Regions from separate parts of the Cupriavidus basilensis genome, predicted to be linked through region 1. Evidence: predicted binding sites of a transcription regulator. Region 1 holds the regulator's gene; each other region holds the start of a gene.

Region 1 (4,460 bases):
CAGTCCCGCTACCCAGGAGAGTTTGATATCGGCTGCGTTGTCGTCGAAGATCGACTGCGAGGTGACGCCAGTGAGTTCCATTCGGGTGCTTTCAGGGACGGGCTTTCAGTGCCGGATCATGGGTGCCATTGCGTCAGCAGCTGGTGCACGTCGTCGGGGGTGGGCAAGGTAGCCAGTCCTTCGCGCATCTCGCGGTCGGACAGCAGCTGGGCGATCTCGGAGAGGATTTCCAGATGCTGCTGGGTGGCCTGTTCGGGCACCAGCAGGAAGATCAGCAGCGCGACCGGTTTGCCGTCGGGCGACTCGAAGGGGATCGGTTCGGCCAGGCGCATGAAGGCGGCCAGTGGCTGCTTCAGTCCCTTGATGCGGCCGTGGGGGATCGCAACCCCCGCGCCCAGGCCTGTGGACCCGAGCGACTCGCGGGCAAACAGGTTGTCGGTCACGGTCGCGCGCGCTACGCCATGGTTGTTCTCGAAGAGGAGCCCGGCCTGTTCGAACACGCGCTTCTTGCTGGTGACGCTGACGTCGAGGTTGATGTTGCCGGGTGGCAGCAATTTAGCCAAACGATTCATGTGGAATGCGCAGGGTTTTCTAGTAAGCAGGCCCGGGGCCAGGAGGCGTCCCGCCGGGCGGAAAGAGGATAAAAACCAAGGCCCGAGATTTCCACCGGGTGTCCCCCATGCCGGTGTCGGGCGTCTGGCCATTATAGAGCAGGCCCGCTTCCGCTTTGTGCATTGCAATAGCCGATGCGCTCAAGCGGTGCTGCATGCACCGGAATGGCTAGGCCAGTCAACCATGTATTGCACAGCATACACTGCTACATATGCGTTGCGGAATCCCCTGCGTGACCCGATCGGGTGGGCTGCAACGAAAAAGCCGCGCTCTGGGCGCGGCTTGATTCCGTTTTTCAAGGGACTGACACCGACGGCCCGGTATGTGGGCCGCCAGGCACGGTCATTGCTGCATCTGCGATGCGGCCATCTGGTACTTGACCGCTTCACGGTCGTGGCTCTGCACGCGATCCTTGTGGCGAATCACCTGCCGGTCGAGCTTGTCGACCAGTGCGTCGATAGCGGCATACAGGTCTTCATGATGCGCTTCGACAAAGATGTCCTTGCCCTTGAGATGTAGATTGATTTCCGCGTACTGCCGCCGGTCCTTTTCTTTTGTATTGTCGACAGAGAGCAGCACACTTACGCCAATGACTTGATCGAAATGCCTGACGATACGCTCCAGTTTCGTTTCCACGTACTCACGCAGAGGCGGCGTGATGTCCAAGTGGTGTCCACTGATCTTGAAGTTCATAGCGTTTCTCCTTCTGAAAGAGCTGCATCAGGCAGGCGATGCAGCTCGGCTACAAAGTCTTACGGAGATTGACCGCGGGAATCTTGAGCGCTTCGCGGTACTTGGCAACGGTACGCCGTGCTACCACAAAGCCTTGCTCGCCGAGCAATTCGGCAATCCGGCTGTCGGACAAGGGGTTCCTAGCGTCTTCGGCTCCTATCAATTGCTTGATCAACGCACGGATTGCCGTTGATGAGGCCGCGCCGCCGGTTTCTGTGGATACGTGAGAGCCGAAAAAATACTTCAGCTCGAAAGTCCCCATCGGCGTTGCCATGTATTTATTGGTAGTCACCCGAGAGATGGTGGACTCGTGTAAACCCAGTGTATCGGCAATCTCCCGCAAAACCAAGGGGCGCATCGCAATTTCACCGTGGGTGAAGAAGTTCTTTTGACGTTCGACAATGGCTTGTGCGACGCGCAATATCGTATCGAACCTTTGCTGGATATTCTTGATCAACCAACGTGCTTCCTGCAGCTTTTGCTGCAGTCCGGCCGCGCCCGCATCGCCTTTTGCACCGCGCAAAATCTGCGCGTACATGTCGTTGATGCGTAGCCGTGGCATCACATCCGGGTTGAGGTGGGCGATCCATCCGCCGCTCAACTTTCGAACAAAAACATCGGGCACCACGAAGTCCGCTTCTGGCCGGCTGTAGGCATGGCCGGGGTAGGGCGCGAGCGAGCGGATCAGTTCATGTGCTGCCTTGAGTTCCGGCTCGTCGACTTGCAGCGCTTTTTTCAGGCGCGTGTAATCGCGCACCGCCAGCAGCTCGAGGTGGTTGGTGACGATGCTCAGCGCCAGTTCGCGCTGCGGATGCTTGAGCCTGCGCAATTGCAGCGCCAGGCACTCGGCGGCATTGCGCGCCCCGACGCCCGGCGGATCGAAGCTCTGCAGCAGCGTGAGCACAGCCTGGATCTCGTCGACCTCGAACTCGAGCTCCTCCGGCAGCTCGCTGCAGATTTCCTCGAGCGTGGTGCTCAGGTAGCCGTCATCGTCCAGGGATTCGACCAGGAAGATAGCCAGCCCTTTGTCGCGCAGGGAAATCTTGAGCGGCGCCAGCTGCTCCATGAGGTGTTCACGCAGCGTGGGCTCGGCGTCGCGCAGCTGCATCGGGGTTTTTTCGTCGTCTTCGCCTTGCGGGCGGCGGGCGAAGTCGTCCAGGCTCCAGTCGCTGCCGTAGTCCTCATTGCTGTCGGAGTAGCTGTCGTCGGCCTCGGGGGCGCCATCGGGGCGGTTCTCGCTGGTGCCCTGGCCATCGGCGGGTGCCGGCGCTGGCGCGCTCTGCAGGTTCACCGAGCCGTCCGAAGATACGCGCAGCGGGCTGTCCAGCCAGTCGTTCTCGCGCTCGAGCAAGGGGTTCTCGGTCAGCGCCTGTTCCACTTCCTGCTGCAGTTCAAGCGTGGACAGTTGCAGCAGCCGGATCGACTGCTGGAGTTGCGGCGTAAGCGCGAGATGCTGCGAGAGGCGGAGCTGTAGCGACGGTTTCATGCGACCTATTTTATGCCCAACTTCCGTACTGGTGGAACGGAAATTGCTATCGCTGGTGTCGCTATGATCGTTTGAAGGATAAAAGGCGACACTGAAGCCGCCCGGGGGGCGATGCGCGGCAGGCGCCGCGCGCCCTTACATGCGGAAGTTCTCGCCCAGGTAGACCTTGCGCACCGACTCGTTGGCGATGATGTCTTCAGGCTGCCCGGACGCCAGCACCGCGCCTTCGCTGATGATGTAGGCGTGGTCGCAGATGCCCAAAGTCTCGCGCACGTTGTGGTCGGTGATCAGCACGCCGATATTGCGTGCCTTGAGGAAGCTGACGATGCGCTGGATTTCGCCCACCGCGATCGGGTCGACACCGGCGAAGGGCTCGTCGAGCAAGATGAAGCGCGGCGCGGAGGCCAGCGCGCGGGCGATTTCCACGCGGCGGCGTTCGCCGCCGGACAGCGATAGCGCCGGGTTGTCGCGCAGATGGGCAATCTGCAGGTCGTCCAGCAGGGTGTCCAGCCGGCGCTCGATCTCTGCCTTGCCCAGGGGTTTTCCATCGTTGAGCTGCAGCTCCAGCACAGCGCGGATGTTCTCCTGCACATTGAGCTTGCGGAACACGGAGGCTTCCTGCGGCAGGTAGGACAGGCCCATGCGCGCGCGCTCATGGATGGCCAGGCCGCTGATGTGCTTGTCGTCGAGCACGATATCGCCCTCGTCCAGCGCCACCAGCCCCACGATCATGTAGAACGACGTGGTCTTGCCCGCGCCGTTGGGGCCCAGCAAGCCAACCACCTCGCCGCTTTTCACATCGAGCGACACGTCCTTGACCACGGTGCGCGAGCCGTAGCGCTTCTTCAGGTGGCGCACGACCAGCGTGCTGCTGTCCTTCAGGGTGGCGGGCTGGGACGGTGCGGTTTGGGTAGCGGTCATGAAGGTGAAGTCAGAATCCGTGGGTCAGGGGTTGACGGGGGCGGTCGCCGGCTTGAGCGGCAGCGGACTGGCTGCGGCACCGCTGGCGGGCTGCTCCTGGCGCGGCGACAGCACGGCGCGCACGCGGCCCGACGGGCTGCCCGCGGTCGCGTTCTCGGCGCCGCCGCTGGCCGTGTAGAACTCGTTGCGGCTGTCATAGGTGATCACCGCGCCGCGGATCTCGTCGACCAGCTTTGCACCGGCAAGGCGGGCCATGCGGGCGCGCCCGATCAGCTTGGACAACTCCTGCTTGCCGTCATACTCGATGCGGTCGCCCCAGCCGTCGATGTACTCGTCGACGTTGTCGCGCTTCTGGCGGATATAGGCTTGCTTTGCGCCCTTGGAGGTCGCGACCGCGTACTGGTAGCCCTCAGGATCGGTACGGACTTCGGCCGCGTCGGATTTGAGCACCATGGTGCCCTTGGTCAGCACTACGTTGCCGGTCAGGACATAGACCTGCTTGACGTCATCGTAGCTGGCATTGTCGGCCTCCAGGACCAGCGGCTTATCGCGGTCGGCCTTTTCGGCGCTGGCGGGCGCGGCCAGCGTGAGGCCAAGGACGGCGGCCAGCGTCAGCAAAGCGGCCGTGCTGCGGCGCAGACAGGACGAAGTCGTCGGGAATGGATTCATGTTGGCGTGATGGCGGTTGACGCGGGCGGCTGGTGCCCGC
Region 2 (4,460 bases), on a different replicon from region 1:
CCAGGCGGCGCGGTTGCTGGGGATTACGCGGCCGCAGTTGGCGTATCGGTGGAAGACGAGGGGGTAAGGGGGTAAGGGGGATTTGGTGGCGGTGGTCGCTGTTTTGGGGCTTTCGCTGTTTCTTTTAGCGGCGATGGTTATTGCACCCAAAGGCCATACGACATCCCCCTGCGGGGGCTGCCGGTCACTCTTCTTTGCGTCGGTGTATAGACCGGGGACATAGGTGACGGGTGTGCGAGGACATGGTTGACACTTTCGGGCAATGAATCTGCCCGGAATCCGACCATGCCTTGGAGCACGCGCGACACCATGAGCCTTCGTCAAGAATTCATCCTTCTGGCCCAGCAAGAGGGCAGCAATCGCCGCGAGTTATGCCGGCGTTTCAGCATCAGTCCCCAGACCGCCTACAAATGGCTCGCGCGCTATGCCGAGCAAGGCGAGGCCGGTCTGGTCGACCGCTCTCGGCGGCCCAGTCGCAGCCCGGAACAGACCCACGCCGACCTTGAACAGGCCGTGATCGCGCTTCGCCAGCAGCATCCTGCCTGGGGCGGGCGCAAGATCAGCCGCCGCTTGCAGGACCTGGGGCATACCGAGGCGCCGGCTCCCAGCACTGTCACCTCGATCCTGCATCGCCACGGGCTAATTACCCCGGAGGCCTCCGCCAAATCGGTGGCATGGCAGCGTTTCGAGCATCCCGAGCCCAACCATCTCTGGCAAATGGACTACAAAGGCTGGTTTGCCACCCGAGACGGCGTGCCGTGTTACCCGCTGACAGTGCTGGACGACCATTCCCGCTTCAATATCCTGCTCACGGCCTGCACCAGAACCCAGACTGCAGTGGTGCAGCGCCATCTGCGCGAGGCTTTCCGTCGTTATGGGCTGCCGCTGCGCATCAACGCCGACAACGGTGCGCCCTGGGGCAGCCCTTCCCAACCCGGCCAGCTCACGGCCCTGGCGATCTGGTTGATTCGCCTGGGCGTACGCCTGAGCCATAGCCGCCCCGCGCACCCACAAACCAATGGCAAGGATGAGCGGTTCCACCGCACCTTTAAGGCCGAGGTGCTCACCGGCAACGACTTTGCTTCCTGCCGTTATGCGCAGCGCGCATTCGATCGCTGGCGCGATGTCTACAACCAGCAGCGACCTCACGAAGCCCTTGGCCTGGCGACGCCCGTCACGCGGTATCGGCCCAGCCCGAGGCCATATCCGGAGCAGTTGCCGCCCATCGAATACGGCCCTGACGACACCGTAGTGCAGGTCAAATGGCACGGCGAGCTCTGTTTCCAGGGACGTCGCTTCAAGGTTTCGAATGCCCTAGCCAAGCTGCACGTGGCGCTGCGGCCTGACGCCAGACACAGCGGCAAATACGCCCTTTACTTCGCACATCATCGCTTCGGAAGCATCGACCTAAACGACCCGAATGCCGCTTAAAATGTGTCAACCATGTCCTCGCACATGTGTCACCCATGTCCCCGGTCTATACACCGACGCAAAGAAGAGTGACCGGCAGCCCCCGCAGGGGGATGTCGTATGGCCCTTGGGTGCAAAAACCAACGCCGATAAAACAAACAGCGATGCCCCCAGCAGGGCGGTTGGGTGCAAACGCCAACACCGTTCAAACAATCACCGCCACCCACCCCCAATGACCCATTTAATCATTTGATCCATCCACCAATCCCCCCAATCCAGTAACTCCCCGCTTGTTGCGCCGCATGCGCCCGCAATGCCTTCCCCCTCCTTCCTCTAACCCCCTTCCTTGTTGCGACGCCGCAGCCTTGCGAAGTCACACATTGCTCCCCGCAAACCGCCACCCGGCGCGGCTTTTCATCATTTGATCAAATGCCATCTCGCACTTGATCAATTGATTGAGCCGCGGCGCATGCGCCATTCCGGGTAAACGCGAAATCCGGCGCGGCCCGAATCCCGACGCGCCTTGTGGTGCCGTCGTTTGCGCCAGCTGGCACGCTCTTCGCAATAGAGGCCATACCGCCCATGCGAAGGAGCAGCGCCATGATCAACCAGTCGGTCCCCTTGTTTGAAGCCTCGCCCCGGTTCGTCCGCGTTGATGGCCGCACGCCCGAGGGCTTCGTGCAGTTCGCGTTCAGCGTGGCGGACCCCGAACTCAATGTCGAGCTGATCATGCCCGAGCCGATGTTCGAGGCCTTCTGCAGCGTCAACCACGTGCGCTTCCTGCCGCCGGAGATCCCCGCGCCCGATCAGGACGACTGAGCTCGGCCAGCCGCCACGCACCCAACCACGCACCGAACCACGCACTGAACCACCCACATAAAAACAGCAAGACCCAGGAGACCAAGCGATGCAAGTCGATATCAAGACCCAGCAGATCCAGCCGCTGCGCCAGACCTATGGCCATGTGGCGCGCCGCTTTGGCGACAAGCCCGCCTCGCGCTACCAGGAGGCCACCTACGACGTGCAGTCGGAAGTGAATTTCCACTACCGCCCGACGTGGGACTCGCAACACGAGATCTACGACAAGCGCCGCACCGCGATCGTGATGGCGGACTGGTACGCGCTCAAGGACCCGCGCCAGTACTTCTACGGCGCCTACGTGACGGCGCGCGGCCGCCAGCAGGACGCCACCGAGAAGAGCTTCGCCTTCGTGGAAAAGCGCGGCTTGCTGCAGGCGTTGCCCGCCGAATGGCAGGACCGCCTGGCCGACGGCCTGCTGCCGCTGCGCCATGTGGAGTGGGGCGCCAACATGAACAACTTCTATTGCGCCGACTACGGCTGGGGCACGGCCATCACCCAGGCCTGCACCTACTGCGCGATGGATCGCCTCGGCATTGCCCAGTACCTGTCGCGCATCGGCATGCTGCTTGATGGCAACACCGGCGTGGCGCTGGAGCGCGCCAAGGTGGCCTGGATGGAGAGCGCGGCGTGGCAGCCGATGCGCCGGCTGGTCGAGCGCAGCTTTGTGATCGAGGACTGGTTCGAGACCTTCGTTACCCAGAACCTGGTGCTCGACGGGCTGCTGTATCCGCTGGTGTACCAGCACGCCGACGCGGCCATCGTGCGCGCCTGCGGCACCGGGCTGGCGGTGCTGACCGAGTTCATGAACGACTGGCGCGAGGAGCACGCACGCTGGGTCGACGCGGTGATCCAGACCGCCGCGGCAGAGTCCGATGCCAATCGCATGCTGCTGTCCGGCTGGGCCCGCGCCGCGCGCGCGCAGGTGGCCGAGGCGCTGGTGCCAGTGGCCAACACCTTGCTGGGCGAGGGCGGCGAGCAGGTGGTGGCGCTGTGCGTGGAACAGTTCGACGTGCGTCTTAACAAGCTTGGCCTTGCCGCCTGAGGAAACCGCCATGACCGCCAACGTCTATATCGCGCTGCAGAGCAACGACGACACCCGTCCCATCATCGAGGCCATCACCGAGGCCAACCCGCACGCGGTGGTGTCGCAGTTTCCCGCCATGGTGAAGATCGACGCGCCGGGACACCTGACCATCCTGCGCGAACTGGTCTCCGACAAACTCGGGCGCGACTGGGACCTGCAGGAGATTCACCTGAACCTGATTTCGCTGTCGGGCAACATCGACGAAGACGACGACGCCTTCACCCTGCACTGGAACGCCTGAGGCGGCCCGCCCACCGCAAAGACAAACGGAGACAAAACATCATGGACGCACGCAAGAAGCTGAACCTGCGGGAAAAATACGCGACGATGACGCGCGACCTCGGCTGGGAAACCACCTACGAGCCGATGGACAAGGTCTTTCCCTACGACAAGTACGAAGGCATCAAGATCCACGACTGGGACAAATGGGAAGACCCGTTCCGCATGACCATGGACGCCTACTGGAAATACCAGTCGGAGAAGGAGCGCAAGCTGTACGCGATCATCGATTCGTTCGTGCAGAACAACGGCCACCTCAACGTCTCGGACCCGCGCTACCTGAACGCGCTGCGCCTGTTCCTGACCGGCGTGACGCCGCTGGAGTACGCGGCGCACCGCGGCTATGCCCACCTCGGGCGGCACTTTCGCGGCGCCGGCGCGCGGGTGGCGGCGCAGATGCAGTCGATCGACGAGCTGCGCCACGCCCAGACCCAGATGCACACGCTGTCGGTCTACAACAAGTACTTCAACGGCTTCGGCGAATGGCAGCACATGCACGACCGGGTCTGGTACCTGTCCGTGCCCAAGTCCTATTTCGAAGACGCCATGAGCGCGGGGCCGTTCGAGTTCATCACCGCGATCTCGTTCTCCTTCGAGTATGTGCTGACCAACCTGCTGTTCATGCCCTTCATGTCGGGTGCGGCCTACAACGGCGACATGGCCACGGTGACCTTCGGCTTCTCGGCACAGTCCGACGAATCGCGTCATATGACGCTGGGCCTGGAAGTGGTGAAGTTCCTGTGCCAGCAGGACCCGGACAATATCCCCATCCTGCAGAAGTGGCTGGACAAATGGTTCTGGCGCGGCTTTCGCCTGCTTACGCTGG
Region 3 (4,460 bases), on a different replicon from region 1:
CCAGGCCGGGGCAATCAGCGTGATGCCCGCCGGCAGGCCGTCCTCGCGCGCACCGGCCGGCAGCGCCAGCGCCGACAGGTCGGCCAGGTTGGTGAAGTTGGTATAGGTGCCAAGCCGCGCGTTCAGGCGGATCGGATCGTCCTGCACGGCGGCCAGCGTATAGATCGACGGCGCGCTCGGCACCACCAGCGCATCGACCGTTGCCAGCGCCAGGTGGATAGCGCGGGTCAGCGCCGCGCGCCGGTACTCGGCGCTGAACGCGTCCAGCGCGCTATAGCGGCCCGCTTCCTCCACGATCACGCGAACGACCGGATCGATGGCTTCCGGCTGGCTGGCGTGAAGCTGGCTCACCGCCAGGAAACGCTCAGCCACCCATGGCCCCTGGTAGAGCAGCGCGGCCAGCTCGGCGAATGGCGAAAAATCAATCGGCACCAGCTTGGCGCCCATCGCCTGCAAGTCCGCCTGCGCTTGCGCGAAACTGGCCTGCGCCTGCGTATCGCCAAAGAAAGCCAGCGCATCGGGAATGCCCAGCACGGGCGATGGCGCCAGCGCGGCGGGCGCGCTCAGCGGATAGGTGCGCGAGTAAGGATCGTCGTGGTCAAAACCGCCCGCGATCTCCGCCACCAGCGCGGCATCCTCGACCGTCAGCGCAAACACGGAGACGCAATCCAGCGTGCGGCAGGCCGGCACCACGCCGGCGCTGGAGAGCCAGCCCCGGGTCGGCTTGAGGCCCACGATATTGTTGAATGCCGCGGGAATGCGCCCCGACCCCGCCGTATCTGTCCCGAGCGAGAACGGCACCCAGCCGCGCGCCACCGAAGACGCCGAGCCCGAACTGGAGCCACCGCTGACGTACGCCGCGTCGAAGGTGTTGGGCACCGCGCCGTAGGGCGAACGAACGCCCACCAGGCCGGTGGCGAACTGATCGAGGTTAGCCTTGGCCACCACGATGGCCCCGGCCGCGCGCAGCCGCGCCACCGTGCCGGCATCGCGCTCGGCCACATACGCAAACGCGGGACACGCCGCCGTGGTGGGCCACCCCGCCACGTCGATGTTGTCTTTCACCACGAACGGCACACCGTAGAGGGGAAACGCATCGCGCTTGCCGCCCGCTTCTTCAACCCGCGCCGCCAGCGCAGCCAGCTGGGACTGCAGCCGCGCCGCATCCAGCCGCGCGATCCAGGCCGGGTCCGCTGCGTCCAGGTCCAGGAACGGCGCCAGCGCGTCCGCGGGCGACGCGCCTTGCGTCTTGTAGAGCTGTTGCCACTCAGGCAGGCTTCGGCAACTGCCAAGGCTGGCGGCGGATCGGCGCAGAGGCGTCTTGCTGGTCATCGCTTGTATCCCAGGTTGTATACATGAGGGCGTTGCAGACCAGCAAAGCAGGAGACATGCCATGTAAGACAAAAAGTACATTGATCTTACATTTCGAGGAAATCAAGGGAGCCGGGATCAGAGCGCCTTCGCGGGCCGAAGGCGCATGCGCGGCACGCACCCGCACCGCACCATGGGGCGGCGCGGGTAGAGCTAAATCAGTGCCAGCCGGCAGGACGACGCCGCAATGTGGTGCGTCGTCCCGGCGCCTTAGAACCGCACGCGCAGGCTCCCGACCAGCGCGTGCTCCTGCACCTGCGAGGCCAGTTGCCCACGATAGCTCACGCCAACGCTGACATTCGCCGCGACGCCGGCTTCCACGCCAAGCTCGGCCACCAGCGCGTCGCGCGCGATGGGCGTGCCTTGCACGGCAAAGCTGTCGCCGCCGGCAAACCCAAGGGTGGCCGTCGGGATGACATCGCCATAGGCATGGCGCCAGCCCAGCCGGGCACGCAGCGTCCCCGGCATGGCGGAACGCACGGCAAACGGGATGGCGGCCCGGGCGCCCAAGGTCGAGAACGTGGTGTCCTGCGCGGTGCTGCCAGCCTTCAGGCCGGCGGCGCGGGCGCTCTCCTGATAGCCGTCGGTACGCAAATGCGTGTACGCGAGGCCCGCGAACGGCTCCAGCGACGCCGCGCCCAGCGCGAAGGTGTAGCCGGTTTCGCCGAAGACCTGCGCCGCGCCGGCGGCGTAGCTGCTCTGTGCCGTGTCGCTGAATCCGGCGAAGGCGATCCGTCGGGTCGCATCGATGTGGCTCCAGGTATAGGAGGTGCCCAGGCGCACGCCAAGGCCGTCGCGCTGCGTCCCGGCATACGCGGCCAGGGTGTAGTTGTCGATGCCCGCCGACGACGACAGCGAGCTGACCTCCATGCGCGTATGGTCGTAGCCGGCCGCCAGGCCCGCACGCCAGCCTGCGCCTACATCGGCGTCGGCCCCGGCCAGCAAGCCCCCGCCAGATTGCGTGGTGCGGGCAGTGCCGCCGTCGCCCGCGCGCTGGCCCCAAGAGCCAAACGTGGTGGCCCAGGCGCCGTTGCGCGCGGCCACCGGCATGGGTACCGGGCCCAGCGATGCCACCAGGATGGGCTGGGGCAGGCCCGCATCGAACGCGCCGCGCAGGCGCGCGCCGAGGCTGTCGCGCATGACCTGGCCGCTATCGATGAGCTGGCTGGCGATGCTCGCATGCGCCTCGCCCGACAAGGCATCGAAGGCCTGCCGCGCAGCGGCGGCGGACGGCGAATTCAGCACGGCCCGATGCAGCTCGCCGCTGCCGATGCGCTCGACCGCGCCAGCCACGCCGCGCTGGTTCGCGGTGAACGCCACCGCGGGGAAGGCCACCGCGCTGCGCGCCACGTCCAGATAGACATGGCTGGCATCATAGGCCAGCCCCAGGTCGACAAACGGCTGGTTCTGCGTGAGCGCGCCGAAGGTGCCACTCACCCCGCCGCTGGCGCTGAGCAGCGTGTAGCGCTGCCCCGGGCTGTAGAGGCCGGCGGTCTTGATCACGTCGAGCGTGCCGGCGAGTGCCGCCGAGCCGGTGGCGTTGATGCGGTCGGACGCGCCGGCGGCGTTGATCTGCGCGACATACGTTGAGCCGGCCGCAAAGCGGATATCGCCGGCCACGTTCAGCGTGCCGATGAAGTTGCCCGGCGCGACCGTGCCGCCGCTGGCCACCGTCACGCTCCCGACCGTGCCATTGCCGCCCAGGGTGGCGCCACTGTTGACCTGGAAGCTAGATGCGGCATTGCTGCCGTTCACGGCCAGGCGGCCGGCATTGATAGTGGTCGCGCCGCCAAGGCTGCTGTTGCCGGTCAGGACCAGCGCGCCCGCGCCGTTCTTGGCCAGCGTGCCGGTGCCGCTGAGCGCGCCGGCAAACACGCCATCGGTGTCCTGGTTGAAGACCAGTGCCGCGTTGTTGACGATATTGCCTTGCAGGCTGGTCGCATTGCCCTGCAGCGTGCCGGCCGAGATCACAGTGCCGCCGCTGTAGCGGTTGGCACCGCCAAGCGTCAGCGTGCCGGCCCCGGTCTTGGCCAGGCTGCCGCTGCCGCTGATGGCGCCGTTGAAGGCGCCATCAACGGCCTGGTTGAAGACCAGGGCCGCATTGTTGACGATATTGCCTTGCAAGCTGGTGGTATTGCCTTGCAGCGTGCCGGCGGAGATCAAGGTGCCGCCGCTGTATGTGTTGGTGCCGCCAAGCGTCAGCGTGCCCGCGCCCGCCTTGGCCAGGCTGCCGCTGCCGCTGATGGCGCCACCGAATGTGCCATCGGTGCCCTGGTTGAAAACCAGCGCCGCATTGTTGACGATATTGCCTTGCAGGCTGTTGGTGTCGCCCTGCAGCGTGCCGGCCGAGATCGTCGTGCCGCCGCTGTAATGGTTGGCGCCGCTGAGCGTCAGCGTGCCCGCGCCGGCCTTGACCAGCGCGCCGGTGCCGCTGATGCTGCCGGCATAGGTGCCGTCGCTGGCCTGGTCGAACGCCAGCGTGCCGTTATTGCTGATGCTGCTGCCGCGCAGGCTGTCCGTATTGCCCTGCAGTACGCCGGACTGGATCGCCCAGTTGATGCCCGTGCTATCGGTCCCGCCCAGCACCCAGGTGCCGCCGCCGGTCTTCTGGAACGTGGAAAAGCCCCGGTACGCAGCCGCCGCGCCGACGTCCCCGGCATTGAACGATGCGTTGCCCGCGCCGCCGAGGATCAGCGTATTGCTGCCCAGGGTGCCATCGACCACACCGTTGATGCTGCTGCCGCTCTGCAGCTCCAGCGAATTGGTGCCGCCAGTGAAGCGAATCGCGGCGGCACGCGTGCTGCCATCCCCGGCGTTGCCACCCGAAATGGCGCCGCTGTTGACGATGGTGAGGTCGCTGCCGACGATGCCGATGCCACCCGCGCCAGCGACGCCGATGCCGGGCCCGCCCGCACCGCCATTGCCCCCGCTGATGGCCCCGGTGTTGGTCAGGCTGATGCCGGTGCCGCTGACGCCGACGCCGCCTTGCCCGCCCACGCCGCCCGTCGACTGCGTGGCACCGCCCGCACCGCCATTGCCGCCCGTGATGGCGCCACTATTGGACAGGCCACCGCCAGGAAAACGGAACA

Evidence for each region. Region 1 encodes sigma-54, which starts transcription at its own class of promoters, with help from an activator protein. Its sites were predicted from a motif close to TGGCANGNAANCTGCTTT; they were not measured.
Region 2: F7R26_RS25510 (phenol hydroxylase subunit) is a predicted target of sigma-54. The motif match lies at 1,959-1,976, and genes of this name have one in related genera.
Region 3: atzF (allophanate hydrolase) is a predicted target of sigma-54. The motif match lies at 1,377-1,394, and genes of this name have one in related genera.

What each region holds. Positions count from the first base shown of each region.
Region 1 covers NZ_CP062803.1:511,862-516,321, forward strand. The annotation lists gene hprK (HPr(Ser) kinase/phosphatase) at 1-81, opposite strand, end outside; gene ptsN (PTS IIA-like nitrogen regulatory protein PtsN) at 117-572, opposite strand; gene hpf (ribosome hibernation-promoting factor, HPF/YfiA family) at 955-1,305, opposite strand; gene F7R26_RS02310 (RNA polymerase factor sigma-54) at 1,355-2,830, opposite strand; gene lptB (LPS export ABC transporter ATP-binding protein) at 2,966-3,751, opposite strand; gene lptA (lipopolysaccharide transport periplasmic protein LptA) at 3,776-4,420, opposite strand.
Region 2 covers NZ_CP062804.1:1,031,650-1,036,109, forward strand. The annotation lists gene poxR (phenol degradation transcriptional regulator PoxR) at 1-67, shown strand, start outside; gene F7R26_RS25505 (IS481 family transposase) at 286-1,431, shown strand; gene F7R26_RS25510 (phenol hydroxylase subunit) at 2,011-2,229, shown strand; gene F7R26_RS25515 (aromatic/alkene monooxygenase hydroxylase subunit beta) at 2,318-3,313, shown strand; gene F7R26_RS25520 (MmoB/DmpM family protein) at 3,324-3,596, shown strand; gene F7R26_RS25525 (aromatic/alkene/methane monooxygenase hydroxylase/oxygenase subunit alpha) at 3,638-4,460, shown strand, end outside.
Region 3 covers NZ_CP062804.1:2,284,208-2,288,667, forward strand. The annotation lists gene atzF (allophanate hydrolase) at 1-1,332, opposite strand, end outside; gene F7R26_RS31100 (autotransporter outer membrane beta-barrel domain-containing protein) at 1,582-4,460, opposite strand, start outside.